Regions from separate parts of the Natranaerobius thermophilus JW/NM-WN-LF genome, predicted to be linked through region 2. Evidence: riboswitches for the same ligand, from Rfam matches in the RefSeq annotation. Region 2 holds a riboswitch; each other region holds the start of a gene.
The links. Region 2 has a riboswitch for cobalamin ahead of NTHER_RS04765 (TVP38/TMEM64 family protein). Riboswitches for the same ligand answer to the same signal wherever they lie in the genome.

Region 1 (7,730 bases), 1.5 Mb from region 2:
AAAGGAGCACCAACAAAGGCAGTCACCACTCCTACAGGAATTTCTGCTGGGCTCAACATGGTCCTGGCCAAAACATCCATCCATGCTAAGACTATCCCGCCTAAAAGCAATGCCCCCGGAAGTAAGAGCCTATGATCTGGCCCGAGAATCAACCTGGCTGCATGGGGTACAATCAAGCCAACAAAACCTATCATGCCACTAACTGACACACAGGCAGCCGTCAATAAAGAAGCTGTCACCAGCAAAATTTTTTTAACCTGCTCAACAGGAATTCCCAAATAAGTAGCAGATTCTTCTCCCAGTAAAATAATATTCAAATCCCTGGCAAAAAAATAGATAACTATTCCCCCTGCCAGTAAATAAGGAAATAAAATCGTCACATGCTGCCATCCGGCCAGGTTAAAACCTCCTGAAATCCAAAAAAAGATTCCTTGCATGCTTTCACCTGAAATGATCATGATAAAAGAAATTACAGCTGACAGGAATGAGCTAACTACAACTCCGGCCAGCAACAAAGTTACCGGAGGAACTCGTCCACCAACTCGAGCCAAAGAATAAACTATAGCCAAGGCCAAAATCCCACCAGCAAAACTAAAGCCAGGCAAACCAATCAATTCCGGTAATGTTCGAAATAATCCTGCCAACAATTCCTGTTCCTGTATTAATAAATAGAGACTGGCTCCTACTGCAGCCCCACTAGAAACTCCAATTGTAAAAGGATCTGCCAGGGGATTGCGAAGTAATCCCTGATAAGTCGTACCTGCCATAGACAGGGCAGCTCCTACCATTATACTTAACAGGGTCCTGGGTAGGCGTAAATTCATGATAATAGCTTCATGACCCTGGGCCCAGTTAGCATCAATCACATTTGATAAAAATGGAAGGCGAGAGGCTATGATCCTATAAGTATCTCTATAAGAAATCTCAGCTACTCCAATGGCTGTAACTGTACCAAAAGTGAATATTAAAGCCAGTATTAATATTGTAAAAAAGGCAATCTTTTTTTTATTCCTCATACCACACCCGCCTTCCTTTTTAGTCTCGCAAAAATGTAATTAATAAATTTCTTCAAATACTTCCCGAGCGCCATCAATCACCCTGGGACCAGGTCTGCTTAGCTTATCGTCATGTCCCTGATAAACTCGACCTTCCTTAACAGCCGTTAATTCTGATAAAGCTCCCATGGCTTTCAATTCCTCGATGTCGTGATAAGTAGTAATAATCACATCAGGATCCTGGTCTAGTAGAACTTCCTGACTAATTTCATCGTAACCGCTGATATCCGATGCAATATTTTCTACACCTGTCAACTCTATGACTTCAGACAGAAAGACATCTTCTCCCACGGTATACAAAGATTCCGGTTCTAAGAGAACTACAGCACTTTGAGTCTCATCTATATCAGATACTTCAGACTGTAATTGTTCTCTTTCCTGTTTAAATTCTTCATGTAGATTTTCGGCTGCCTCTTCCCTGTCGAATACTTCGCCCAGGGTTAAGAACATTTCTTCTACTTCATCTAAATCCTGGGGATCAAAAACCAGGGTTTTAATGCCCATTTCATCCAGTTTATCGTTGATCTCACCCATCATTTCTCCACCGCCCATTACTACTAGATCTGGCTCTAGTGAGACGATTTTTTCCACATTTAAATCAAAGGCATCCCCAACCCTTGTTTTATCTTCTACTTCTTGGGGATAATTACAAAAATCCGTAATACCCAGTATCTGATCTGACATATCCAAAGCGAAGAGAGTTTCCGTTAAATTAGGCATTAGTGATACCACTGTTTCCGGATGAGATTCGAATTCAATTTCCCTGTCCATATGATCAGTTACCGTTACTGCTAGGTCTTGATCTTGTTCTTTCCCTTCTTGATCTTTCTTGTCACCATCCTTTTGCTCGGCAGTTTCCTGGGCTTGTTTATCGGTTGGTTCCTCATCGCCACAGGCTGCTAATATCCCAGAACCCATGATTATAATTACAATTAAAATACTGTACAAACTTAATCTAGTAAATTTCAATTTGACCCCTCCATTACAAAAATTTTAAAACAATAAAAAATGCCTCTCCCGAAGAGTAGGCACTGGCTTACTACAGCCTTTGACTATGCAGATAACGAAAATGTCTAAGCATACCCTTAGTCAAAGAAAAGAACGGCCATAGTTACCATCCCCTTTCTACCGAAGGTTTCTGGCTTCCGGCCCGGGCAGGTCTCCTGACTTCCGGTCATTGCTTCGTTCTAACCTTCCCCGACAAACTTTTAGTTGTCGAGTGGTTTTATTGCAAACAAAGCTCACGGTTACAGTGGCGGGACCGTTCGGGACTTGCACCCGATTCCCTATTATCCCTGAAAGGGCACCCGGCCGACGATATCTTTACTTTTATCCCAGTATATATTATTATAACAATATCCAGTATCATATTCAATCTAATGATGAATAATATATACGGAGTGATGCCAATGATGGAAAATTTCTTATCTAACAATCTCAAATATTTAAAACTTAATTCCCTGTGGGTAAAAGCTTCCACAATTGTGTTTTTTGGAAGTGCTTTATTTTTTGGGGGGATCGCATCATTGTATCCCCAGCTAGTGGAAAATATCTTTTATGGTTATTTTACTGAAATTGAACAAATAGGTGAGCAGGTTTTCGGAGCAGATCCTTTAATAGGAACAGTCATGTTATTTTGGAACAATCTCATGGCGTCTCTGATTATGATCCTCTTCGGAATAATTTTATCCCTACCGACATTGTTTGCACTTTCAATAAATGGTGGAGCTTTAGGTGTGTTAGCATCATTTATGTCATTTCAAGGTATCAATCCTATACCCGTTTACATACTAGGAATCTTACCCCATGGAATTTTTGAAATTCCCGCAATATTAATTTCAGGTGGCTTGGGTCTTAAGATTGGTTATCAATTACTTTTCCCACCTTCATCAGCGAATCGTTTGGCTGCTCTAAAAACAAATATAAACCATGGTATCAAATTACTTCCCGGAATTGTAATTCTACTAGCTGTAGCAGCGGTTATTGAAATCTTCGTAACCCCCCAATTGTTAGATCTAGCAGGGTTAAATATGGAACATAACTAATTAAATATTTACCTATGAATTGACACGACTAAATAGCTGTATTAACAAGGAAATTCAACCAGATAGAAATAGGACAGCTCCAAATTAAAAAAAAGCTAGTATTATTGGAGTTATCATTGCGAATAACTAGTAAACTATAGTAAAATATTAGTAAACGCAATGAGTTTTAATTATTAATAAACTTAATTGCTAACATTAATTCAGGAGGGATCGTCTGTGGAGAACAATATTACTGCCAACAAGGTAAGATCTGCTTTTGGTGGCGAAAGCCAGGCTTATCAACGCTATAAAGTCTGGGGCAGAAAAGCCGAAGATGAAGGCTATCCGAACGTAGCCAGATTGTTTTATGGAATTGCCTATGCTGAAGAAGTTCACGCCGGAAACCATTTTGAAGTACTGGGTGATGTAAAAGGTGATTTTCTAGTGGCTTCAATGGCTGGTTTCGGCCTAGGAGATACTAAAGAAAACCTGGAAGGTGCCAAGGAAGGCGAAGATTTTGAAATTCATGAAATGTATCCTGCTTATCTGAGAGTAGCTGAGATGCAAAATGAAAAAGGTGCCATCCGAAGCTTTAAGTGGGCCCTAGAAGCAGAAAAAGCCCATTCTGAGTTGTTCCAGAGAGCTATAGACTCAGTTAGCAATGGAAACGACATTGACATTGACGAAGTAAGTGTTTGCGGCAAATGTGGCTATACAACCACTGAAGGTGTACCTGATTACTGTCCTATCTGCGGAGCTCCCAGGAATAGATTCAAAAGCTATTAGTTCAAGCTACAATATTGAACATAAAAACCCCGTCATATATGACGGGGTTTTTGTTTATTCTATAATTATATTTTCTAAATATTGATCAACAAAGGGACTTCTAAATTTACTTTCTAAAGCCGGATTGCTGCTAAGGTTATAGGCATCTTGTAAAAACCTGCCTAGAAGATATCCCCTGCTCATAACTACAGTCCAAGGTACGTTTATATCAGACACGGAATAACTGCCTTTTCCCATGTGGTGTCTGTATCTAATCTCGGTAGTAGTATCTTCTATTAAGACTGCCCGCTCGTCTTCATCCCAAGCTAGCTGGATCCCCAGAGGTATGGCAATTTCTTTCAATGGGACAAAGAAATGTCCGTCAACCACCCGAGGCGTTCTTTCCATTTCCACTGAACTGTCTGCAAGGTACATAGTATCTTCACCACTGATCAATTTCAAAATTTGGCCCTGGCGGGAAATTTCAACAAATTCGTCGTCGCCCGGGTCCTGTTCGGCATCCAAGCTGGATAACATGTCTGCACCCATCAATGCCTGAACTATAGATGTAGCTGGTAAAAGTATTCTACCATCATCCAAGATAGGTGGTACAGGCAGAGACAGCTCTTGATCATGAAGCTTTACCGCAATATCATGGGGATCGTAGATAATTTCAAGCTCCAATTCAGTCGAGTTTTTGGCCCAATCCTCGGCTCTCAAATCAATCATATTAGATCCTTCATCAAGTTTAACCTGATGCTGAAACTTACCATCTCTATCTAAATCGACTTTCTCGCCATCTATTTTCAATTCTAGTTCTTGGGGACTGATTTCCAGTGATAGATCCTCAACCCGCCCTGTTAAAGAATAAGGAGAGGTATCAACCAAAATAGTCTCCTCCCCTTGTTCTCCGTACAGGTCTTCAACTTGTTCATCTAATTCAATTTCAGGTGCTGTTCTATCTACAGCGGTCTTTCGAGATATTTTAAGCCAATTGTCCTCATGGGTTGGATCTTTTCCCTGGGGAAGAGCATTAGCCTGGAGATAATAAAATCCATCATCCAAAGGTTCACCACTACTCAATTGACCTCGCCAACTCAATATATGACGTCCCGGTCCTAGTGTACTCGTTCTGCTATGTAATCTCTCGATATAATTCTGGTCTTCATCATAGAGTTCAATATCAAGGCGATCAAGGGCGTCAGATATTCTGACATTGATATTAGCATGCTGTTCCTGGCTAACAGCATAGGGTGAAATTTCTAGGCCTACATTATGGTCTTGACCTTCTTTCATAACTACCAGGAAGGGAATGCTAAATGTTCTGGCAGAAGTCAAGTCATCTATTTCCACATAACCTTGGTACTCCCCAGCAGGAAGACTGTCTGTAGCAGCAGATAGTTCCAAATCCAGCTCACGCTTGCTACCCCCTGATACAAAAAAAGTATTTGATTTTGGGTCAATATCCAAATCCTCATGGCCGTTTAGGAAATTAACCCTGGTTCGATATCGCCTTGTACTTCCACTATTATTATAGATTGTCAATTGTTCACTATCGTAATATCGATAGCCCGGATAATCAATTTTATCAAAACTCAAACTCCCTGGATGTACCACCGTTTGCGAGCTCAAGGCACTGTGCACCCTCAATTCACCAGCTCCCTGAGTTGTAGGATCATAGTTTCTACCTGCAGAATCAGATAACGGTTCGGCAGAGTTCATCAATGCTGATTTCACCCAATCTGGAGACCAGCCGGGATTGTGCTGGCGCATTAAGGCCACGGTCCCGGATACAAAGGCTGCTGACACGCTAGTACCTTCAGACCAAGAGTAATCGTCTTGAGTCCAGGTACTCATAACATTTTTACCAGGAGCTACAAGATCAGGCTTCACAGTTGACTCACTGGAAGGTCCCCGAGAGCTAAAGTTGGCGATTCGCGAATTATTACTCATTCTGACCCAAACATTACCCTCATTCAGCTGGTTTCTGATTTCCAAGCCATCTCCTCTGGAAATTGATATAGTAGGTATATAATCTTTTGGTTCTACCAGGGAACCATAAAACATTCCTGGATCGTTATTATATATAATCAGTGCCTTTGCTCCCGCTCGAGCGGCATTTTCGGCCATCTCTCTATAAGTACCTTCTCCCCGTTCTACCAGAGCAATCTTATCTTCTACATAACTTTCACCAGCCCAATTGGTAAAATCACTGTAATTATTCCCACCTTCGATGTACTCAATCCTGGCAGATCCATCTATATCGGGTGCAGGTGAGTACAACATCAGTTCACCATAAATAAAACCACTAATTCCCGAAGCTGAAATATTGACTTCCTGGGCACCTGCACCTGATGATCCCACCGTAATGATGGAATCATTATGTTGGGGAAAGTAATTGGGAAAGTCAAGAGTGGACGAACGCGGTCCTTCATTCCCCCCAGCCATGACTACACTAATTCCTTCATCCACAGCCGATTCCAGGGCATCAGCAATTAATGAACCCACATATTCTTGCCTGGAACCAAAACTCATATTAATTATATCGGCAGCATTGGCACTACCACGACGCCTATCACGAACAATCTGATCTAGGGCAGCCAAAATATCATCTGTAGAACCTTCTCCATGTTCATCTAATACTTTATAGGCTAAAATATTCGCTTTAGGGGCAATTCCCTGAAATTCTCCGTCAGCAGCTATTATACCTGCCACGTGGGTACCATGTCCCTCATCATCCATGGGATAACGCCGCCGATTTACAAAATCGTAACCGTCAACTACCTTATGCCCGTCACCAAAACCCTCTCCTAAAGCAGAATGTGTATAATCTACACCTGTATCTAAAATTGCTACATTTACTCCTGCACCTTTCAAGGAGGAGCCAGGACGAAGTTGCCATCCCCGTTCTACTTCCATCTGGGGATACACTCGATGACCTTTTGTTTCTACCATACCTACCGGATGAATTTCCTCGATCCATGATAATTCAAATAAATCTTGTAATTGATCTCTGCTTACTTGGAATGAAAAGCCTGAGAAAACTTCACTATACACGTGATTGACTTTCAGGTTTATTCCATGGGATTTTGTCTTTTCGGACAAATTACCTTTTTCCAAGATAATTTCTTTATGATCACTTCCCTCTCCCTGTTTTATCTTGGCAACCAAAATCAATTCTTCATCTAAATCTGTTAGAGTTTCAACTTCATATAGTTCTAAGAGTTCGTCTAATGAAGAAGCTCCTTTACCCTCCCTATCGACCAGGTTTGTTAAGGGGGTATTTTTTTCTGCTCCTTCTGCACCAGCTAGTTCTATATCACGCGAAGTTTTGTCCGCAACTTCATGACTATTATATTCCCAATTTTTATCCCTGGCCGCCTCAATCGGTCTAGGACTTGTTACAGGCGATAATAAGGTACTGCAGGTTAATATAGCTGCCACTGCCACAGCCAGGGTTTGGCAAACACGCCTGTTAATTTATATCACCCCCACCAACCGATACCCAGGAATCGCAATGCAGTACAATGGAATACAATGCAATACAATAGTATCGCAATGTGATATACTGAAATCCACTAGTAATATATGGAAATCTCCTTGGTATCTTCATCGTATGTTACATATGATCCCATTTGTTCATTAACAAAGCGCAGAGGGACCATAGTTCTTCCGTTCTTTATTTCAGCAGGAACTTCAAGCTCCACTTCTTCTCCATTAACCAAAGCAGTTTCATGTTTTGTCTCTTCTGAAACGAACATGCTAATAGATTGATTTTCTTGTATAACTCGTGCAATGCCTTCATCGGGCAGATAATCTACATTGGCACCTAGTGAGTCGGCAACAAATCTCAATGGAACTAAAGTTCTTCCCTGAGATACATAGC
Region 2 (7,730 bases):
TGGATATGGGCATCATTTGATTGTGAATTAAACGAGTTTGCCCCATTGATCTGATTGGTCAAATTGGTCTGATTGATTTGATCGATTAGCTCGGTTTGTTTGGTTTGATCGGCTTGATTAGTTTGATTATATTCTTGAATTAATTGGGCTAAATGCCTATAGGTACTATAAAACATAGGATCTCCCAGGGTAATGAAAGATATATTTTGACCTGCAAGCAGTTTTTCAAGAACTTTTCTTTGCAGTGAGTTTTTAATTGTAAAAGTTTTGCTATCCGCACTCGAATTCATGCTAACTTCTACTGTCTCCACTGGAGGTAATTTGTCATCCCATTCCCAGTTTTTAAAAGCTGCTTTAACAATGCTCTGGGCATAGCCTTTTTTCTGCCCTGGACTCTTAGGAGCTATAATAATATCACTACTCGATAGAACTCTCACAGCTTTTAAGGTTAGTAATTCCGGATCCCCCGGACCTACTCCTATAGCATATAGTTTCCCCGATTTTAGTTTCCTCGTGTTATACATATCCTCAGCCCCTTTTTTGAAAGGTTTTTCAAGGTGGTACTACTACAAAATGGTACTACTATTAGAGAATTTTGTTGCAATCAATATTGAAATAGGGTTTTGCCCTGCCCAAATCGATATATTATCATTCAAAGTCTTCATATAATTAACCTGAATTTGTTTAATTTCTAGCTCCCAACCCCTTTGATTTTCGAAAAATTCCCAGGCAGTATAAAAGCTTTCCAGGGCAACTGTAGAGATTACTACTGGACCTGTAAAACTTTCCAGTTGATTCAGATAGTTTAAAATAGGAGTTAATTGACCACTACTTCCTCCAACTATAACTCTGTCAGGGGGTGGAAGTTCACCTAAAACTCCAGGGGCTTCACCTGCCACGATTTCAATATTATTTCTTTGGAATTTAGATTTATTTTCTTTAATCACTTCCAGAGCTTCAGTTGAACGTTCTACAGCACACACTTTTCCTTGAGGGCCAACCATACTAGAACATTCTAATGATATTGCCCCAGTACCAGCACCAATATCCCAAACAACAGCTCCTCGATATAAATTCATTTTAGAGACAAGGACTGCCCTAATTTCTTCTTTGGTCCTGGGTACATTTCTTTTTATGATCTCTTTATCCGAAAAACTAACTTTCGTACTGTTACAGTCACCTGCTTCCCCACTCTCACGGTTAGTAAATAGAATGCAGTTTTCATACGGAGGATAATTGCTTAATTGTTCAATGGTAGTTTCAAAAACTTGTTCACTATCCCATGAAAGATTAGCCAACACAGTTACTTTTCTTTTTTTAAAATTAGAATCATTTAAACATATATACTCACCGAACAAATGGGTATCAACATCTCCTCCTAGTAAGATTGCTAACTTGTCACAAGATTTCATTAACAAAAGACAATTTTCCAGATTATTTTTTCTACCGTGAAGACTAATGCTGTCTACATCATTCCAGTTTTCTTGAATTTTAGAGAGACCTAACTGCAGAGAACTGATTCCTGGGACAATTTTAATTTTATCCTGGGAAAATTTATTTTTAATCAATGAACACAGGCTGTAATATCCCGGGTCTCCCGATACTAGAACTGTGACAGTTCTATCTTCTTGAAGGCACGAATCTATTTTTGCTAAAATTGAATCCATCCCAAGAGAATAATCATAAGTCTTATTAGGTTGTGCGCCCAATACTCGGGACAATTTAAGAGCAGGTTGAGATCCCACAAGAATGCTTGCATTTAAAATATAATTTTTTCCCTGTTCTGTTAAGTAAGATTTACTTCCTGGTCCAATTCCCACTATGATAATCTTTCCCATACATCCCACCCTTTGCTATAGCATATATCTTTTGCTCCATTACCCCATGCAATGATCTTACCGGGCCTATTGGTTAATAAAACCCCTACTTGATGGTCGGGTCCTGTTAATTCGCTAACCCTATGTTCTGCTTCCTGGGCAATGCTTTTCAAAGTTCTGTCACCTTGATTACTGCCTGTTGTCTCATCGTGATTTAACAAGATATTAACGCTCTCCTCGGCAGTAACTGACTCCCACAACTGATCAATTACTGGATTTGAAAACCCCTTTAAAGCCGCATGAGTGACAAAAATTTCTCTCCTTGCATCAGCGGTTTTACTGTAAGTATTAAAAATCCCCGCCGACAACTTGGCCAGTTTCCCAATATGTCCTAATAATAATATTTTTGTAAAATCATATTTCATAGCATTTCTAATCATATAACCGATATAATTACCCACTATTGCTATACAGTCACCATTTACTCCCCGGGAAAGAGCTATTTTTTCACCAGATCTTCCAGGTACAATAACAAGTGTATCTTGCTTTAGTTGATTGATCTGAGGAAGTTGTATTTTTAATGACTCTTTCATGGCTTGAGTTGACATCGGTTCTACAATACCCGTAGTTCCCAAAATTGAAATCCCTTTAACTATTCCAAGCTTTGAATTTAACGTTTTCTCCGCCAGCTGTTCTCCCTTGGGAACTGTGATGGTTATAGAAACTCCTTTGTCTTTAGGTAAAAATTCTCTTAAGTTATTGACTATCATTTGTTTGGGACCGGGATTTATAGCAGCTTGCCCCACTTCTACAGGTAAACCAGGTTTCGTTACTTGGCCCACACCTTGACCTCCGTCGATAACTATCTCCCTGTCTTTAGTCAATTTTACCTTAGCTCCAATTAATGTCCCATGGGTTATATCACTATCATCTCCTGCATCCTTTCGTACCCAAGCAGACTTTTTATCATTAGTCCTGAAACCATAAGCTGCTATGGGGATGGTAAGTTTTTTCTCTTCAGGAGTAATTATCGTCACTTCTTTTGGATATTCCCCCGAATATTCAGCCAATAGGGCAGCTTTAGCCGTAGCTGTTGCGCAGCTTCCTGTGGTAATCCCCTTTTTCAAGCTATTCTGATGTAAACTGCTATTTTGTTTGCTTAGATAACTGGTCATAATCACTACCCCTTAAAAGTCTTCTACAAATATACTTATAAAAAACACTGGTGATTAGTGGAATGAATCCTAATGCCGCTAGAGATATTGTGATCTTGGGGGATATAAGATCAGATAGTTTTTGAATTTCAGTGATTTGATGTCCAGCATTAACATAGATCAAAATACCTGGTAACAGGCCCACAAGGCTTATCCAGTAATACGTACTTGCCTTGATAGGAGTTAAAGCAAACAAAGAATTTATGGCAAAAGAAGGAATGATCTCAGTAACTCTAGATAAAAACAGCAAACTTGCTCCATGGTCTCGCGAGACTTGCTCAACATACTCAAGTTTATCTGAGAATTTTCTTGTAAGGTAGTCACGGAGTGCATATCTACTTATTAAAAACACCACAAATACCCCAAGACTAACAGATATGGTAACTAAAATCGAAGCCAATAAAAAGCCAAAAATAGCACCAGCAACAATAGTTAAGACACCACTACCGGGAATTGATACGACAGCAAAGAAAAAGCGGATTATAAAAAAGATTAATATTGTTAAAAACAAGTTATTATCTGCGTAAGAACGTAGGATATGTAAATTGTCTTGGAACCAAGTCAGGTCAATGGAATTAAAAAATAAAATAATATATAAGGTGCTGAAAATAAGTAAGCAAAATAATAATTGTGCCAAAGATTTCATTTTGAAACCGGGATGTATTTTATCCACAGAACCAACACCTCCCATACCCGTGACAAGGGCACATTAATTTTAAATATAGGCTCTTTTATATTCCGTTGATAGTTGAACTCTTCGATTTAACGGATTTTGTGTAAGGTTGATATTACATCTTAACAAGTGAACAGGAGAATTAGATTCGAATATAAAAAATCCGGCCCTTCGAGTAGGCCGGATACTTCTTAGCTACCAGTTGATAAACAAAAAATATATCACCGGAGGATGTGCCCTGGGCACATCTCTGCTCAGAAGTACTTTACCTTTACCTCGAAGGCAGTGAGTACGGGTTAACAGGCAGGTTTCCTGGCTCCTGGCATAGAATGATCCACCTTCCCAGATAGCTTGGCTATCCAGTGGTATCCGGACCATCCCTTAGACCAGTCACAGTGGCGGGACCGCTCAGGATTTTCACCTGATTCCCTTTTAACCGGTGTTACCCGGCACCTGTTAACTCGCTAATATTAATTTTTAAATATTTATTTTAAAGAATGTGAATGTGATTATATTTAATGTATATAAAATTCCAATTCTTTTATAAACTTTATCACAGAGAGGTAGTTAAATCAACTATTTATTTTATATGATTTAATGTTATAATTTCTATAAATTTTATCAACCTTAAGAGATTGGTACATAATTTCTTAGGGTTTGTAAATCCATTTAACTGGAGGGTGATACTATGGAAATTAATATTATATTAGGACATGGAAGTCGAAATCCGGAAGCTAATGAAGTATTAAAAACTCTAGCCACAATGTACAGGGAAAATAATCACACTGACACAAGTTATGCCTTTTTACAATTTGCCAGCCCCACATTAGAAGAGGTCTTAGAAGATGCAATTTCTAAAAAATATCAAACTATTGTAATTGCACCAGTATTTTTATATCCAGGAGTACATATTAAAAAAGATATCCCAGAAAAACTCGAAAAGTACCGCCGTGAGAATCCTGAGAAGACCTTTATTCTGGCAAATCCTATCGGAGAAGATCCTAGATTAATTAAAATCATAGAAAATAGAATAGCTTCTGCCAAAGGGAGTCAGAAGAATGACTAAACTACAACCGCAAGAAATAGAAACTAAAAGTATGGAAATCATTCAAAATAAAGTAAATCTATCTGCTTTTAGTCAAAAAGAATTACCCGTAGTTATGAGAGTGATCCATACTACTGGCGATTTAGAGATACATCGAGATATCAGATTTTCTTCTAAGGCTGTCACCAAGGGCTTAGAAGCACTAACTGCAGGAGCCGACATTTTCACTGATGTAAATATGGTTACAGCTGGGCTAAACAAATCTAAACTTAAAAAGCTCGGTTCAAAGATCCATTGTAAAATAGCCGATGAAAATGTGGCAGAAGAGGCTCACAGGATTGGAAGCACCAGAGCGGAAACTGCATTTAAAACCTTTGGTGAAAATCTTCATGGAAATATCGTAGTTATCGGAAATGCTCCCACAGCTTTATTTAAACTTCTTGAATTAGTTAAAAATCATAACATAACCCCCGCTCTAGTGGTAGGAGTTCCCGTAGGTTTTGTAGGTGCTAAAGAATCCAAAGATGCATTAATGAACTCCGACTTACCTTATATTTCAATTTCCGGTTATAAAGGAGGAAGCCCCATAGGGGCCTCCGTTATCAATGCCTTATTGAAATTGCTTTAACCTGTAATAATCGTGAAAACTATTAAACAACCGTTTTGCGGCATTAATATTTGAAGCCAGGTGTATATGCAAGTAACTAGCCAGCAGGTTGCCGGATAGGTAACCTGCTTGTTTGCTTTTATTCCTTGCAGAGATAATGTATGCATAGGGAAAAGAGTCTTCATCTAATTCTTCGTTCATTTCTACCTCGAATTGTGAATACCGAAATTCGTGACCCTTAACTTTGTCGCCCTGTTTAAGTAGAATTGAATCTTTCACGGCATGAGCTTCACGATAACCTAAGGCCATCAACCTAGAATTCATTGTTACTTGTCCAGGTATCAACCCTGTCAGGGAATACTTATCCCCTTTTAAGTCCTGCAAAGTATTACATAAATAAATAAATCCACCACACTCTGCCAGTATAGGCAACCCCTTTTTATGTAAATTTTTTAAATTATCCATGAAGGAAGTATTGGATGAAAGTTGAGAAGCGTATAATTCAGGGAAACCTCCTCCTAGATATAATCCACACACATATTCGGGAATCTCTTTATCTTTTAAAGGAGAGACTGGTACCCATTCAACTCCTTGTTCTTCAAGCCATTCTAAATTGTCCTGATAATAAAAAGAGAAAGCAAGATCTTTAGCTATGGCCACAGGAATTTTGGTAGTTTTGTTAGTGATCATATGTTCTTTAACTGAATCCAATTTGTTATTATAAAAAGTTTCGGAAACAGGCTGCCATTGTTCATAAGCCGTGGCCAATTGATTTATTTTTTTCATATCCACCCTTTCACTAAACATATCTGCCAGTTTTGAAACTTTCTGATGTAAATCATGACTTTCCTCTGCCGGGGTTAATCCCAGATGCCTTTCCGGTAATTCGATGTCAGGTTCATCAGGCAAATAACCGAGTAATTCTACTGAACCCAAGGATGTTACAGCTTCTTTTAGATAACGATAATGGTTTTCAGAACTAACCTTGTTTAAAATAACTCCGGCAACTTTTACATCGGGGTCAAAATTTTGGAAACCATAAATTAAGGCAGCTACACTTCTTGCCTGGCTTTTGGCATTAACAACTAAAATCACTGGTGCATCAAGTTTTTTAGCGATTTCTGCAGTACTGGCCCGGTCGTCTTTACCCGATTTACCATCGTATAGGCCCATTACACCTTCAATTATTGAAATATCCGCTTTTTCTGAACCACGCTGAAATATTTCCTTCATAATATTCGGTGACATCATCCATGTATCAAGATTTCTAGCTGGTCTTCCCGTGATAGTAGTATGGAAGCTGGGATCTATGTAATCAGGGCCAACCTTAAACCCTTGTACTGACTGCCCTTGATTTCTTAACGCTGCCAATAATGCCATTGTAACAGTAGTTTTGCCGCTTCCACTATTTGTCCCGGCAACGACTATCCTTTTTCTATTCACAAGAATCACCCCATCCGTAAATTATTTAACCTTGTGTTTTGTGCTATTACACAAATTGAATACTGAATTGTAAGTACACTCTCAACATTCTCGACCATTATACTATGAACTTAAAAAAATACCAATAACTTAAAATCAAAGGCAGGAATATCTGAACACCAGTTCGAATTTATGTATTAAGCTCTTTTGATACTCAGTTGTTGATAGTTGAACTCTTCCATTGAACGAATTTTGTGTAGAGTTAGTTGTACCAGCCCGAAACATTGGATGTGAAATTCAAGAGCACAACATCAACATACAACTCTAATACAGCCTTTTAAAGAGAGAGAATTTGAGGGAGGAATTAGTTATGGAACTAACACAAAAACTAGCCATTTTAGCTCAAGGTGCCAGATACGATGTATCCTGTTCCTCTAGTGGTTCTAGAAGAGCCAGAACAGAAGGCGGTTTTGGGAATGCATCTAAAAGCGGTATCTGTCATAGTTGGACAGAAGATGGAAGATGTGTATCTTTACTAAAAATCCTATTTACCAATAAATGCATCTACGATTGTTTTTATTGTGCTAATGGAGCCTCTAACAATATTCACAGGGCCACCTTCACTCCTGAAGAAGTGTGTCAGCTAACTGAAGAATTTTATCGTAGAAACTATATAGAAGGACTGTTTCTTAGCTCTGCCATTTTAAACAACGAAGATTACACTATGGAATTGTTAGCAACAACTGTTAAGATGTTACGTGAAGACTATAGATTCAACGGATACATTCACTTAAAAGGCATCCCAGGTGCGGATAAAACTTTGTTGATTGAGGCCGGTAAACATGTAGATCGGTTGAGCATCAATATTGAACTACCAACGCAAAAAAGTTTACAATTGTTAGCTCCAGAAAAAAATGGTAAAGAGATAGTTTCCTCAATGAAGGCAGTTAGT
Region 3 (7,730 bases), 1.5 Mb from region 2:
AAGGGGGTTAATTTTATGCGTTATGTTTTAAATTGTAAAATGGAGAAAAAAAATCCCTAGAAATATACACCTTGGGGCAATTTGAAATGAAGACAAATGAAGAAGCTTTTTCAGACAAACATAAAAGGTCTAATAAAGTCTGGGAATTGTTTAAGTTTTTGTTAATTAATAGGAATAAGAGACTCCATCCCAACAACATCGTAGAAGAATTGTGGCCAGATCAGGAGTATATCGATCCAAAAGATGCAGTTAAATCACTTGTATATAGATTACGAAGATTATTAAAACAACATAAAAGCTTAAAGGATCATGTCTTCATAGACTCCTCACAAGGGTGCTACCTTTTTTATTTATCAGAAGATTCTTGGGTAGATATTGATGAATTTGAGAGTTTATCATTTAAAGCTAAAGAAAATAACCACAAGGAAAGGGAAACAGCTATGTTTTATTATCACAATGCAATTTCCCTTTATAGAGGTACTTTTTTATCTGAATATCCCTGTAAAAGTTGGGTCTTTCCAATTCGCCAATATTATCGAAGGTTATACACAAATAATTTAATTGATCTTGTTGAATTATTAAAAGAAACAGAAGAATATCGAGCAATTCAAAATCTATGCGAGAAAGCTTTTATTATTGATTTGTTAATAGAAACAGAAAAAATCCATGTACACTACATGGAGGCCCTGGTAGCCGAAGGACAAGTCGCTGATGCCTTGTCACATTTTGATTTTATTAAAACAGTACTTGAAAAGGAATTAGGTATTGGTCCTTCGGACTATATGACGGAATACTATAAGTCATTAAAAAGATAATCGATAATAAATAATTCAGTGTCACCTGATTGTCACCAGTATAACACCAAAATAACACATCTAAATGATAAATTACAGTTACAGTAATAAAAAAATGAATACCGAAATATAACAGGTGCCTGTAAAAAGGCTTAAAAGGGAAACCGGTGAAAATCCGGTACGATCCCGTCACTGTGAGCACGAGTCGACCCCATTATTCCACTGGCGAAACGCTGGGAAGGAGGGGAAGATGATGACTGTAAGTCAGGAGACCTACCTGTTATATTAGCTGCATTCCCTTCGGGTGAAAGGGCTGGGCTGCGCATAAAATGTCGCGGTAGTATTCACCACGGCGTTTTTTTATGGACTATTCCGGCTCTAGGTTATGAAGGCCGGATATTTTTTTGTCAAAAATCCTAGTCCGGTAGTTAACAGGCCCTGTCACCATTAACAAAGATTCACTTATTAATTATTAAGAAAAATTATAGTCAGGAGGTGACGGCCATAGTAAATCAAAAACCTTAAAAAGTGAGGGAAACATCTTTGTGCAGTGCTAAGAGTTCTTTTTCAAACCAAAATCAGAAAAACATAAACAACTATCATCCCTGGGAACCAAGGACAAAATTGGTAGCAGGAGTCATATTTGTTTTCGGAACTATCAGTTTAGACAATATTTCGTTGTTATCAGCTGCCTTACTATTTTCAGTAGTCTTTGCCCTTTGTTCAGGTCTCAATCTAAGGCTACTCATAAAAAAACTATCTATTTTAATTCCATTTTTGGCTTTAATGAATATACCCTTGATTTTTGGAGCTGGATTCCCACTATCAATGGATCGAGTAGAATTTGCAGCTTTGATTTCTTTAAGGGCCCTTACTTCTATGACTTTTACACTGTTTGTTTTTATCAATCAACCAATTGAGGAAATGCTTGAAGCCATGGAACACCTTAAAGTTCCTTCTGTGATAACAACAGTAATTTATTTGGCATATCGATATGGATTTTTATTTATCAAAGAAATTCAAATCAATATGACTGCATTAAAGGCACGTCTTTTTACAACTCGTTTAAATAAATACACTTTAAAAACTTTAGGAGAGTTAGCAGGAGGAATATTTATTAAAGCTATTCATCATTCAGAGATAGTTCATCAGGCTATGGCTGCTAGGGGTTTTCAAGGTAAAATACCTGTTGGCAAACCTGAGCCAATTAAAAAAACGGATATAATTAAAACAATTTTGCCAGTTTTATTCATGATTTTTCTGATCATTATTGAACAGGTGGTGTTTTAATGGCCTTTGCTATCGAAATAAACGATTTAAACTATACCTACCCTGATCAAACCCCTGCATTAACAGGAATTAATCTTAAAATTACAAAACAGAAAAAAACAGCCATTTTAGGTGCTAACGGTAGTGGGAAAACAACACTCATTTATCATATCAACGGTACAATTCAAAGTCAGGATGGAGAGCTGAAAGTTTTAGACAAAACTATTAATAAAGAAAATATCAATAACATACGTCAAGCAGTTGGACTTCTATTTGACAATCCAGATAACCAACTTTTCTCAACTACCGTTTATGGTGATATTGCTTTTGGCCCTCGCAATCTCAATCTAGAACAAAACGAAATAAACAAAAGGGTGGAAATGGCCATAGAAAAAGTTGGTATTGAAAATCTTTCTGAAAGACCGCCATATAGTTTGAGTCTTGGTCAGAAAAAACGAGCAGCCATTGCTGGAATTTTAGCCATGAAACCACAAATTTTGGTCTGTGATGAACCTTTTTCCGGATTAGACCCCAGCATATCCCTTCAATTAAGGGAAATATTAGATGATTTAAAAGAACAAGGGGCTACATTGGTTTACAGCACTCATGATGTTGACCTAACTTATGCATGGGCTGACGAAGTGGTTATTATGAAGGAAGGACAAGTTTTAAAATCAGGGCCAGTAGATATTTTGCGTGAAGAAAGGCTCATGGAAAAGTCTGGCCTACCCCTGCCAATGTTGGCAGAATTATTTAAGCATAGTAAATACAATCCACATACAGTTCAAGAAGCTTCGAGATTAATCACCTAATATCTTTTATGAAGAAACTTATAAAAGATATGGATCTGTTGAGTAGATATGAATGAGTAGATATGAAAAATAACCAATTTAAAGGAGGGTTTTTAATGTTTAAAAAAGGGTTTACTTTAATTTTAGTTTTGTTATTGGGAGTGATGGTTTTTAGTGGCTGTGGTGAAAGCCAACCAACCGAAGAGGAAGCAGGACATTCTGATAACGGTGTGACCTTCGAGATTATTGACCGAAGCATAGATGAAGTCGTAGATTATCACCATGATGACCACTGGCATTCAGGCCTGCCAGAAATTCCTTTAAACGATAATATTTCACTAGGTGCCAACATAATCGACGAAAATGAAGAAGAAATCGAGCTTGATGGAGAGCATCACGCACTAGGCATTGATTTTGCCGACGATGCCAATGAAGATATTGTAAGTTTAGATGAACACGGAGATCATGTGCATATCATAGGTGAAAAAGAGGGTGAAACCGAAGTTATATTCCAATTATTGCATGATGGCGAAGTTGAACATGAAACGGTACCGATTCCTGCAGAAGTCGCAAAATAACTTAATTTATAAGGGGTGGTTTTAAAGTGCATATTGCCGATGGAGTACTCAGCCTTCCTGTAGTTGTATCTACTTTTGGCGCAACTGCAGCTGCCGTGGGATACTCTGTTAAAGGGATCGAAGAAGAAGAAGTTCCAAAAATAAGTTTAATGGCTGGAGGATTTTTCGCCGTATCTTTAATCAGTATACCGGTGGGACCTTCAACTATCCACCCCCTTTTTGCTGGTTTACTAGGGGTGATATTGGGGAAAAGGGCCCCTCTTGCCATATTTGTCGGACTTTTATTACAAGCAGTCCTCTTTCAACATGGCGGTTTAACTACCCTGGGGGCCAATACGTTTATGCTTGCAGTTCCAGCTTTGCTTTCATATAAAATATACTATGGTATAGTGAACCGTGGTGCTTTATTTAAAGGCGCATTAGTTGGTGGACTAGCTGTGGTAATTACAGTAATAATTTTAATTTTGCTCTTATTACTGGCTAATTTCCAATTTACTGAGGGAACTTTTTCTACAATTAATATCTTGGTCGTTGGGCACTTACCGTTAATTTTTATCGAAGCACTAGTTACAGGGTCAGCATTAAAATTAGTTGAACACTCGAACCCGGAACTATTAAACATAGCGAGGTGATAGAAATAATGATCCAAGATAAGGGATTTAAAGTTATAGTATTTTGCTTAGCTTTGTTATTATTGCCTGCTGCACCCATTATGGCACATCTTATGCTAATTGAACCTGTAGAAGATGGCAAGATTCAGGTGGTATTCGATGATGACACCATAGCAAGTAATGCAGAAGTTACTGTTTATAATGAAAACGATGAGAAAATTAAAGAGGGTGAAGTTGATGAGAATGGAAAATTTAGCTATCCTGAAGAAGCAGAATTTATCGTTGCAGATGATGGGTTAGGACACCGCGCTGAACATGCAGTTGGAGAAGATTCCAACGAGCAGTTACCCCGCGAGTTGACCATAGGAGTTGTTTTAGTTGTACTTGCTCTCATAGCAGGAATATTTAAATACCGTAGTTCAAAAAACCAAAAAAGTTCATAGACAAATTAGCTTCTTTAAATTCGTTAAATTCAAATTTAAAAATTCAAATTATAATTGTAAAAAAAGTCGGAGGCGAAATTCACTTAACCTCCGACTTTTTAACTATTCCTGCGACTTACTTAAAATCAGCTTATTTCCCCGCAACCTATTTTCCACCTATAAATCTAAAACCTCCAATTTATTATCAACCTATGGAATGTTCTGTTCTTTTAATAATCTCATTTTGTAAGTTTTCGTTTAAGTTATTGAAATAATCACTGTAACCTGCCACTCGGACAATTAAGTTCCGATATGAATCGGGATTTCTTTGAGCATCCTTTAATGTTTCGGCATCTACAACATTGAACTGAACATGATGCCCATTCATACGGAAATAGGACCTAACCAAATAAACCAAGTTTAAAAGGCCTTCCTCCCCTTGTAATACTTGAGGAGTAAATTTAAGATTTAACAAAGTTCCACCAGTTTTTATATGGTCCATTTTTGCGGCAGATTTCAAGGCAGCAGTAGGTCCTTCCTGATCTGCGCTTTGAACCGGTGATATACCTTCAGAAAGTGGAGTTCCCCTCAATCTTCCTTCGGGGGTTGCGCCGATAACTGATCCAAAGTAAACATGGCAAGTAGTGGGCAGCATATTTATTCTATAAGTACCTCCGGTCATAGTTTTACGACCATTCACTGCATCGTAGAACCTTTGGAAAACTTCCTTCATCAAATCATCTGCAGAGTCGTCGTCATTACCGTACCTGGGTGTTTTGTTTTTCAAAAATCCTCTCATCTGTTTAAAGCCTTCAAAGTTGTTTTGTAAAGCTGTTAACAGCTCATTCCACGTGTAATTCTGTTTTTCAAAAATGTGGTGTTTTATGGCAGACAAACTATCGGTAATTGTCCCTATCCCAACACCTTGAATATATCTTGTATTATACCTTGCCCCACCAGAATTATAGTCTTTGGCTTTTTTGATACAATCATCGATTATGACTGAAAGAAAAGGTGACGGCATATATTTATCATATAGTTTTTCTATGATGTTGTTCCCTCGGATTTTTATATCTATAAAATAATTCAATTGTTCATTAAAGGCATCTATTAAATCTTGAAAACTATCAAAGGTTTCAGGATCATCTGTTTTTAGTCCAATTTGCTTTCCGGATCTGGGATCAACGCCTCTATACAAGGTTAATTCCAGTATTTTGGTTAAATTAAAGTATCCGGTTAAAATATAACTTTCTTTTCCGAAGGTCCCCGCTTCTACACAACCACTAGTGCCGCCACATCTGGCATCAACCAAGTCCTTCCCCTGATTCAATAGTTCAGATATGACTGCATCAGTATTAAATACTGAGGGTTGCCCCCACCCTTTTCTGATGATTTTTCCGGCTTCTTTAATAAATTCGTTGGGATTTTGTTTACTAACCTGTATGTTGGTACTTGGTTGAACCAACTGCATTTCATCTATTACTTCTAAAAGTAAGTAACTTACATCATTGACGCCATCAAAACCTTCAGGTGTCACTCCTCCGATATTGATATTACAAAAGTCTGTGTAAGTACCGCTTTCTTTCAATGTGGTACCCACTTTAGGTGGAGCTGGTTGATTGTTGAATTTTATCCAAAAGCACTGCAACAATTCTTTAGCTGAACCCCTTGTCAACTCTCCTGCATTTAAATCTTGTAAATAAAATGGATACAAATGTTGATCCAGTCTACCAGGGCAAAAGGAATCCCATGTATTCAATTCCGTTATCACACCTAGATGCACAAACCAGTAATATTGTAGTGCTTCCCAAAAATTACGCGGCGCTTTTGCCGGAACACGTTTACATATTTCTGCTATCTTTAACAACTCTTCTTTTCGATGGCTATCATCTACTTCTTGTGCTAACTCTTCAGCTATATTTGCATATCTTTGGGCAAATTCTATAAGGGCATCAATACAAACACGCATAGCTTTTAACTGTTCACTTTTTTCGTAAGCTTGAGGATCATTTATTTCATCAATATTTTTAAGTTCTAAGTCGATATCATCCCTAAAATCCAATAAACCCTTCTGATATATTTTCCCATCAGCTACTGTGTGTCCAGGAGCTCTTTGTTCCATAAATTCTGTAAAGATCCCCGCTTCATAACAGTCAAGCCATTCTCGGCTCATATTATCAAATATCTTTTCTCTCATGGACTTTCCTTTCCAAAAAGGAATGATATCGCTGTCCTGTATTTTTTTAACAGTTTCGTCGACCTCAAAAAAAACTTTTTCCCTGTCATGAATTATCTCTAAATCAGTGATGGAATGGGTACAAAGTTCGGGATAAGTTGGTACTTCTTGAGGTGCTGGTCCTCGTTCTCCCACAATCAATTCTCCATCATTAATAGAAATACTCTTATTTTCTAAAATGTGTTTAAATGTTAAAGCTCTCAATATGGGAATTGACACATTGCCATCATATTTTTTGTAGGCCTGGGTTACAAGTATAGCGCGTTCTACCGATACTTTAGGATTCTTAGAGACACTTTGTTCCCTGAGTTTTTTAACACGGGGACTCATGCTTTCAGAATTCCTACTATTATTTTCCATGGGTTCACACCTCCATTTCTACAGTCAAACCAAATTGTTTCAGAAGTTTATGAGTTTCAAGCAAATCACTCCCCTTTTGACTGGCAGTTATTAGTAAATCGCTTTTCTCTAAGCCAAGTTTTGAATATTTATCAAATCCATATTCATGAAATGGTATTAAATCAACTTGATTTATTTTTAAAGTTGATAAAAAATTACCTATTTTAGTCAGTTCTTCTCTAGTATTGTTTATAGTTGGTATAATTGGAATTCTAACATTTATATTAGTATGTATTTGGTTCAATGTAGCCAAATTATTAACAATTCTTTCATTTGAAACTCCTGTTAGATTTTTGTGTTTTTCATCATCAAGAACTTTTATGTCATATAAGAACAGATCAACCAACTCATAAATTCTTTCAAAGACTTCCCAAGGAACATAACCCGAAGTGTCCACAGTAGTATGGATGCCTTTTTCTTTCAAACGACACAAAGTTTCATAAAGAAAATCTACTTGCATTAAAGGTTCTCCACCTGAAAAAGTTACCCCACCTTTGGATTCTTCAAAAAATACTTTATCTTTTTCGACCTCTTCAATAACTTTATTAGCAGTCATCTGTTCACCTATCATTTCTATCGCATTTACAGGACATGACTCCTGGCATATTGAACATTTTTTACACTTTTCTT
Region 4 (7,730 bases), 1.3 Mb from region 2:
GGAAAGCTTCTTTGGTAATTTGAGGCACATAACCCAGTATTTTGGCCATATTTTTTCTGTTCATCTTAAGTAATTCCTGTCCATCCACCATGACAGAACCTTTTTTAGGGGGTAGTACTTTATTGATACATTTAATTAAGGTTGTTTTTCCTGAGCCGTTTGGGCCTATTATGCTAGTAACTTGTCCTTCTGGGACCTGAAAGGTTACATCATCCAAAACGCTTCTGCTTCCATACGAAAATGTGATTCCTTCTGCCGATAGTTTCACTGCCACCAAACCTTTCTCTTTTTTAATAGTAGATATAAAAAGAAGGGAACCCCAAGTAATGAAGTAACTATTCCCACAGGTATTTCTGACGGAGCAATCATAGTTCTCGCCAGGGTATCGGCTGATAAAAGTAACAAAGCTCCCATGAAACAAGAAGTTGGCAGTAAAAATCGATAATCAGCTCCTACTATTATCCTGCTGATGTGAGGACCTACCAGACCCACAAAACCAATAATACCGGTAAAAGCTACAGCTACAGCAGCAATCAAAGATGAAAATATCAGACAAATTATCTTCATCCTTTTGACATCAACACCTAAACTTTTGGCTACTTCTTCTCCTCCACCTAAAACATTTAAATCCCAGGAATAACGTAATAAAATCACTATTGAAATCACCATTGGGATAAAGATAATTATAATATTAGTCCAGTTAGCTCCAATAATACTTCCCATTAACCAGTAAACCAGTTCCGGTAATTCATCGGAATCACTGATATATTTTAAAGCTGAAACCAGGGCTGAAAAGAAATAACCTATGGCTACACCTGCCAAAATCAAGGTTTCGGAAGTAGCCCCTTTCATACTAGAAATGATATAAATAAAAAACATGGTCAACATAGCGAAGACAAAGGCATTAGCAGGTATAAATAATTCATGATAACTGGATAACCCGCTTCCAAAAATTCCAACCTGCAGTACTATGGCTAAGGCAGCGCCAAAAGCAGCTCCACTGGAAAGCCCCAAGGTATAAGGACTTACCAGTGGATTTCTTAAAATCCCCTGCATCACTACGCCTGCTCCTGCCAAAGAAAATCCCGCCATCACTGCCAAAAGGACCCGAGGTAAACGCAGCTGTAATACTATGATTTTTTCTGTATTTGAAACTTCAGCTACTGCATCTGTACTTCTGATTGGTGAAGTTAAAATATTAAAAGCATCTACCGGGCCAACGGAAGAAGCTCCGTATGAAAGGGCTAATAGAGATACAATAAATAAAACAGTGATTAAACACAAAATTACCAAGATCTTTTTGTTTGTTGAAGATATGTAGGCCTGTTCAGGGTTTTGGATCTCTTGTTGCTGAATATTTCTACTCATGGGGATATACCCACACCCCTTGATATTCTAAACCGTAATATTCTTCTAGTAATTCCCTATGAATCTCTTTTGGTTCAACATCGTTAAATTGTTCTGGGTAAAACCACTTGGCCAAATAACTTAAACCGACTACACTTCGGGGGGATGTGTACAAATCAGTAGAAATACCAACTACCCTATCTTCATTTACAGCAGTCAGCTCATCCCAGCCGGGCCTGTCCACCATGGCGGCAAGTTCTTCAGTAATCTCATCATGGCTATCCTCTTCATATCCAATGGCTACGTTTCGATCTGATAAGTTTTTGACAATTACATCAGGGTCTTGCTCCAAAATCCATTCATCGCTAATAGTGACAGATGAACCAGGTTCATTGCCTGCCAAATTTACCCCTCCGGCTTTCAATAATGCCTGATGAGCACCGGAACCACTGGCATAAGCACTGTATTCTGCCTGGGTTTCCGAATAAACAGATACCTTGTCTTCATCTTCGATCTCGTCAATTCGATCTGTAATCAGTTGCATATGACCTTCAATAAAGTCTATATATTCTTCTGCTTGAGATTCTCGGTCCATAATCAAACCCATAGTTCTAATATCTTGTGTCAAAGTTTCAATTTTGTATCCATCTAGAAACACTACGGGTATGTCAGCAAGTTCAATCTGTTTTTTGATATCTTGATCCATGTATTGGCCAAAGCCAAATACTATGTCAGGATCTAGTTCAAGGATTTTTTCCGCATTTGGTGAAAAGACGCTTCCGACTTCGGGATACTCTTGGGCTTCAGGTGGAAATGTTATAGAGTCTGCCACACCGACGGTTTTGTCTTCTGATTCTAAAATGTAGAGTAATTCATTGATATTGGAATTAGCTACTACCACTTTTTCTGGAGGTGATGGTACTTCAACAGATCTACCTTCAGAATCCACTATTGTTATTTGTTCTTGTTGTTTTTCTTGTTCCTGTTGTTCTTTTTGGTCCTTTTCTTGTTGCTCCTTTTCTTGTTGCTCCTGATTTTCGCTCGCTTTTTCCTGGCTTACTTGATCCTCTTGTTGACCTTGGCAGCCTGTAATGCCTAGGGCCATCATCAAAGAAATTAATAAAATAGTAATTATGTAAGACAGTTCTTTTTTCAAAATCAACGCCTCCTCAAATTTTATTTTTTCTTAATTGGGACTTGAATTCTTTAAGTTAAATTTGTGTCAGGTAAAACATAAAAAAACCTCCTTTGCGTGAAAGGAGGTTAGTATTAGCCAGTCAGTTTATACCTATTTAGATAAATAATGATCTAAAAAATAATAGGCAAAATTATTAGCTTCCAGGCTTCACCTCCCCATCAACCGTAGTTCAAAGGTGAGCGAAGCTAGGCAGTTCTCCTGGCTTAGGTTCTTCAGCTATTTTCGCCTTCCCAGAACTCATGGAAATGTCGAAGCTCCATTACAGTTCCAGTGGCAGAGTGAAAATAGCCTCCCCCTTACAGTGGCGGGACCGCGTCGGACTTTCACCGAACTTCTCTTTTAAGCCTTTGATTGCAATTTAGTTACCAATTGGTTACAAAGGCACCTAGCTATTACTCGTATTTTGTTTTTAACTCAGTTAAAGAAAATTTTATCATAAGTAATATATGCTTGCAATGTTGATCTTTGTAGATCTTTATTCAACGAATTCGCCAACATCTTCAGGGACATTTCCACTAAAAGAGTTATCTTCCGTATTGGCTTTAGAATCGGGACTATAAAGAATTCCACTATCTTGATTATCGATAATTTCATTACTTAGAATATCCGCTTCAGATTCTCTATCAAGTAAAATACCTGTTTTTTCATGATCTTTGATAATATTATCTGTGATTTCACTAAATGTTTTGTGAAAAAGAACTAAGCCCGTCTTATTATTACTAATAACATTATCTTCAATTTTCAAGTCGGATTCATTTAAGGCATATATTCCTGTTCTTTTTTGACCTATAATATCGTTGCCTTCAATATTAAGTCCTTTTATATTGTGTACATGAACCCCGACACTATCATTTTCCCTAATTTCATTTTCAGTTACTCCTCCACCTGTAGATCTGTTTACGATAGAAATTCCCCCACCAGTTCTGGCATAGTTTCCAATGATTTCGTTTCCATCAATAGTTACCATGGCCCTATCAGCACGGATTGCACCTCCAGAACATTCGGCTTCATTCTCATTGATAGTGTTACTGTCTATCATGGCTTCTGAACCATCAATTAAAATGCCACCACCTATATCGAGCGATTCATTCTGATTGATATCATTATTTACTAAAGTGAGTTGCCGATCACTGTAAGAGGCGATGCCAGCTCCAAAATAACCTTCATTACGTGAAATGTCATTGTTTCTTAACTCAACATCATGATTGGAACTACTATAAACTCCACCACCATCACCACCTGAATAATTCTTGGTAATAGTATTATTTATAAGACTAAGCTCTACTTCATCCCTGGCAAAGACTCCTCCACCACTAGAGTAGGTACTGTTATCAGTAATAGTACTATCAGTAATAGTAAGTTTTGTATTGTCTTTAGCGTAAATTCCTGCCCCACCTAGTCTTTCGGTACTGTTGTTACTAATAGAGTTATTCTTGATATCCAGCTGTGATTGAGGACCAGCAAAAATTCCGCCATCAATGTTTCCTGTAATAATATTATTCTCTAGTAGGAGAGTGGAGCCGTCTTTAACCAAAATTCCACCACCTACATCATATTCCAAATTACCGATTTCGTAATTTTTCCCACTACCGCCAGTAATGGTAATACCTTGGATTGTTGCATCTTCTCCATTTGAAGCAGTTACTATGGGCCCAGTTCTTCCTCCATCAATTACAGTCTTTTGGACCTTTTCTTCGTTATGGGGGTCAAGGCCTGATATCGTAATATCTTTACCTTCAAGGTTGATATTTTCCTGATAGGTACCTGGAGAAATTTCGATTATGTCCCCTGATTGTGCCATTTCAATTGCTTTTTGAATAGAATCATACCTTTCCGGGCTTGTTGTACTATCTCCACCATCTTGACTGTATAGTTTTATCTTTGAACTACTAGAGTCTTGATCTTGGTTACTTTCAGATGTTAGTTCATCTTGATCTTCGTGTGATTCATCTTCATCTGATTGATCTTTATCTGTTTGATCTTTATCTGATTTTGTTTTCTCCTGTTCTTTCTCCCGTTCATCTTTTTGACTAGAAAAATCTTCAACCATGGGTGCTTCTTCTGCCCCTCCCGGATCAGTAATAATCATTAATAAAAACATTAGAACCACAACAACCACAACTGATAAGCTACCCAAGAGAATTTGATTAGTTTTTCTGGAGTTTTTTGACAACCGATAACCAATATATTCTTTTAGTTCTATTAATTTGCTTTTTAAAGTAGTTCCTAAATCATTAATTGCTGACTCTATAGAAGAGGTCAAGTCATCTATATTGCTACTTTCCTTCTCGTCTTTTTTGTCTAGATTTTCACTGTCACTGCTTTCAGCTAATCTACTGTGAGTCGCGGTTTCACTTTTGCTCGGCTTTTTATTTTCATTGTTTTCTTTTTCAATGTTTTCATGTCTGTGACTTTCATCTTGGTTTTCATGGGTTTCATGTTTAGTATTTGCAGAAGTTATATCAGTTGAGGTTGATTTATCTTTACTTTTATTTGTGACAAACTGAAACCAAATTCCAAAAGCTATAGTAATGGGATAGAGTAGTATTTGTAAGGCTATATTCAAACCAAATACTCCTGCTATTACACCTGCTACTGAAGAACCTCCTGAAATCCCTGTAGAAATGATTATCGAAGGTTTGACAAAATAAACAGCCACTATACCAAGAATTATTCCAAAAATCACGGATAGTTCAATCATTCCCCTGGTTAAGGCTAGAGCAATGAGCCCTGTTACTAAAGAAACTGACAAAAACACACCTAAAAAATACACTTTTAATGCTATGTAAGCACCAAAAATACCAAATAATATACCCACAACTACTGCTATTCCCGCCGCACCAGTAGAAGGTCCAACTGAGGCAAAGGTAATAGATGAACTTAACAAACCGCCCATCACAAAACCTGTAAAAGCAATCCACAGTTTAAATAATTTGTAACCAAACAGCCATACAGGTATTAACACTATTAGAGATAAAGCGGCAAAAACATTTTGAATATCAGACATTACATTATCTGTAGTTTCAAGTACATCGAAGAAACTAAACAATAGCTCCATTTCTTCCACTATAAGAACCCCCTTTAGATAACTCGCATAATCCGTTCAATTGAAAATTTTACAGTATCAACAACTCTATAAAACAGCACCTAAATAAAAAGCTGCTTCGTGAGAAGCAGCTTTTTATTATTATCCTTTATTTGGTTACTACCAAATGTGAGTTATACACAAGTAGTACAATTATCTATATTGGTAAAAATCCCTTGTGACTATAGCCCTATTTTTATAAATTGTTAGATTCGCCACATTTAGCATGTCTACTTTTAACCAAGGTTATCATCTAAAACTTGTTTTACTACCTTGGCATCATGCTTTTCTAAGGACCAGTTGATTTTTATTGGCTTTTTTGTAATGGGGTTCTTTCTAGTTGTGATTATTTCTAATACCTCGGACGAGCTCAATTCCTTTATTATTTGGTACGAGTTAATATCATCCCATTTTAATAAGTATGGCTTTAAAAACAGGCCTTTTTCCCTGATTTCACCGCTTCGCCAAATTAAATAGATCAATGCCAAAAAGAGAACAACATATAAACCTGTATCCATAACATCGTAAAAAGTAGTTTGAAAAACAGAATACTGGGAACCTTCGATATAAGAAATAAACCTTGTTATTGTTAAATAGCTTGCCAAACCCAAGGGAAATATAGCTATAAAAACCATACCAATCTTGTCCAGACCTGTTATAATACGCTTTCTTAAATCTCCAAGTTTTTTTATTCCTAAAGTTAAATAGATTATGTAGCCAATCACAATTAAATAAAATAATAGTATCATAACTGTGCTCAAACCATTGCACTCCTCTTCCCGATTAGTACTTACTGACTCGTTTACCGGATCGACAGTAAAATTGCTTGGACAATATTAATCTAGCTCTACAATATTTTTTAACTCATTAAATTGATCTGATGATATTTTTTTATAATCATCTTTCCTATTGATTATTACAGAATCTTCATCAAAGATTAGCTTTAACCTACTTGTCGAATACCCTTCGTGTTGTATCCATAATTCTTTATCGACTTCTTTTGAAGTTTCATTTGTTGTTTCATCTTTGAATTCTAGCTCCTCATAAAAATTTTTGTAGTCTTTGACCTGCTCTTTAGAACTTATAATTTCATATTCCATCATATCTTTATCTTCTAAATGAGTACCTACTCTCAGTTGTTTGATCTCTTCCTCTGGAGTAAGTGCTTCGTAAACGTCGGTTATCACTGGATATGCCAATATTAAAACTATGATTATCAACCCAAAAACTATGAATTTCTCCAATCCTGTCATTCCTTTGAATTTCAATTAATTAAGTACCTCCTATACTGTTTTGAGCTCAAAACTTAGATTTCTGCTTTTGATTATTTTTTTATGTTTGATTTTTATTTCTTATTTTTTCTACCAATTCATCAAGAATTATAAATAATTGTTCTTCTTTTATTGGTTTAACTAAATAATATACAGAATTACTGTCAAGTGACTGCAATGCGATTCCAGAATAAACTGTTATAAAAATAAATTCAATATCAGGTATACTTTTCTTAATCCTTTTGGCCGCATCTAAGTATGCATTATTGTTATTTTTATTTGTCAATTCTACATCAATCAAAGCTATATCAATATTACAATCTTTACATATTTCAATAGCTTCGCTTTCACTTGAAGTAGAATATACATTGTTAACGTATCTATTTTTCTTGACGAGTTTATGATAATATTTTTGAGTATAATAATCAACTTCTAAAATCAAAATATCCACATACATTGGGTATCATCCTCACTTGTTCTAATGTGCTGAATTTACTAAGCAAAAAACAAGGCGGTAATATAACCGCCCTGTTTACGTCTCATTTCCTCATCTAAAGTATTTTTTCAGTTTGGTAGGGACTTCGGGCTCATGTAAATAGTAAATACTTGCAGTACTAACTCCTAATAGAGCAACTAAACTAAGGACTTTAGCAATCACAACAAAGGCCTGTCTTTTCAAAATTATGCCTCCTTTCTTTCTTGATTATTTACTAATAATCTCATATCCAAATGACTTATTATCTTAAAGCTAGTTGAAGTTATTAAAAGGCTGGCAAAAGTACCGCTTAAAAGGGACAAATATCCATGTAATGGACTTACATAGTAAAAC

Region 1: another riboswitch for cobalamin. It lies ahead of NTHER_RS12010 (ABC transporter substrate-binding protein); the one in region 2 lies ahead of NTHER_RS04765 (TVP38/TMEM64 family protein).
Region 3: another riboswitch for cobalamin. It lies ahead of cbiQ (cobalt ECF transporter T component CbiQ); the one in region 2 lies ahead of NTHER_RS04765 (TVP38/TMEM64 family protein).
Region 4: another riboswitch for cobalamin. It lies ahead of NTHER_RS13215 (ABC transporter substrate-binding protein); the one in region 2 lies ahead of NTHER_RS04765 (TVP38/TMEM64 family protein).

Annotation. Positions count from the first base shown of each region.
Region 1 covers NC_010718.1:2,521,303-2,529,032, forward strand. The annotation lists gene NTHER_RS12005 (FecCD family ABC transporter permease) at 1-1,016, opposite strand, end outside; gene NTHER_RS12010 (ABC transporter substrate-binding protein) at 1,056-2,024, opposite strand; cobalamin riboswitch at 2,192-2,381, opposite strand; gene NTHER_RS12015 (stage II sporulation protein M) at 2,465-3,100, shown strand; gene NTHER_RS12020 (rubrerythrin family protein) at 3,317-3,865, shown strand; gene NTHER_RS16410 (S8 family serine peptidase) at 3,920-7,294, opposite strand; gene NTHER_RS12030 (stalk domain-containing protein) at 7,423-7,730, opposite strand, start outside.
Region 2 covers NC_010718.1:983,071-990,800, reverse strand. The annotation lists gene NTHER_RS15125 (SAM-dependent methyltransferase) at 1-524, opposite strand, end outside; gene NTHER_RS04775 (bifunctional cobalt-precorrin-7 (C(5))-methyltransferase/cobalt-precorrin-6B (C(15))-methyltransferase) at 567-1,838, opposite strand; gene cbiD (cobalt-precorrin-5B (C(1))-methyltransferase CbiD) at 1,820-2,992, opposite strand; gene NTHER_RS04765 (TVP38/TMEM64 family protein) at 2,964-3,704, opposite strand; cobalamin riboswitch at 3,990-4,176, opposite strand; gene NTHER_RS15120 (sirohydrochlorin chelatase) at 4,393-4,770, shown strand; gene NTHER_RS04755 (precorrin-8X methylmutase) at 4,763-5,377, shown strand; gene NTHER_RS04750 (cobyrinic acid a,c-diamide synthase CobB) at 5,360-6,799, opposite strand; gene NTHER_RS04745 (putative DNA modification/repair radical SAM protein) at 7,149-7,730, shown strand, end outside.
Region 3 covers NC_010718.1:2,657,065-2,664,794, forward strand. The annotation lists gene NTHER_RS12510 (AfsR/SARP family transcriptional regulator) at 87-815, shown strand; cobalamin riboswitch at 912-1,089, shown strand; gene cbiQ (cobalt ECF transporter T component CbiQ) at 1,323-2,084, shown strand; gene NTHER_RS12520 (energy-coupling factor ABC transporter ATP-binding protein) at 2,084-2,875, shown strand; gene NTHER_RS12525 (hypothetical protein) at 2,971-3,432, shown strand; gene NTHER_RS12530 (CbiM family transporter) at 3,459-4,064, shown strand; gene NTHER_RS12535 (hypothetical protein) at 4,127-4,486, shown strand; gene hypD (trans-4-hydroxy-L-proline dehydratase) at 4,671-7,061, opposite strand; gene NTHER_RS12545 (glycyl-radical enzyme activating protein) at 7,066-7,730, opposite strand, start outside.
Region 4 covers NC_010718.1:2,809,763-2,817,492, forward strand. The annotation lists gene NTHER_RS13205 (ABC transporter ATP-binding protein) at 1-274, opposite strand, end outside; gene NTHER_RS13210 (FecCD family ABC transporter permease) at 265-1,368, opposite strand; gene NTHER_RS13215 (ABC transporter substrate-binding protein) at 1,361-2,503, opposite strand; cobalamin riboswitch at 2,717-2,949, opposite strand; gene NTHER_RS13220 (right-handed parallel beta-helix repeat-containing protein) at 3,021-5,603, opposite strand; gene NTHER_RS13225 (DUF5673 domain-containing protein) at 5,867-6,391, opposite strand; gene NTHER_RS13230 (hypothetical protein) at 6,467-6,898, opposite strand; gene NTHER_RS13235 (response regulator) at 6,963-7,358, opposite strand; gene NTHER_RS15710 (cyclic lactone autoinducer peptide) at 7,449-7,580, opposite strand; gene NTHER_RS13240 (accessory gene regulator ArgB-like protein) at 7,583-7,730, opposite strand, start outside.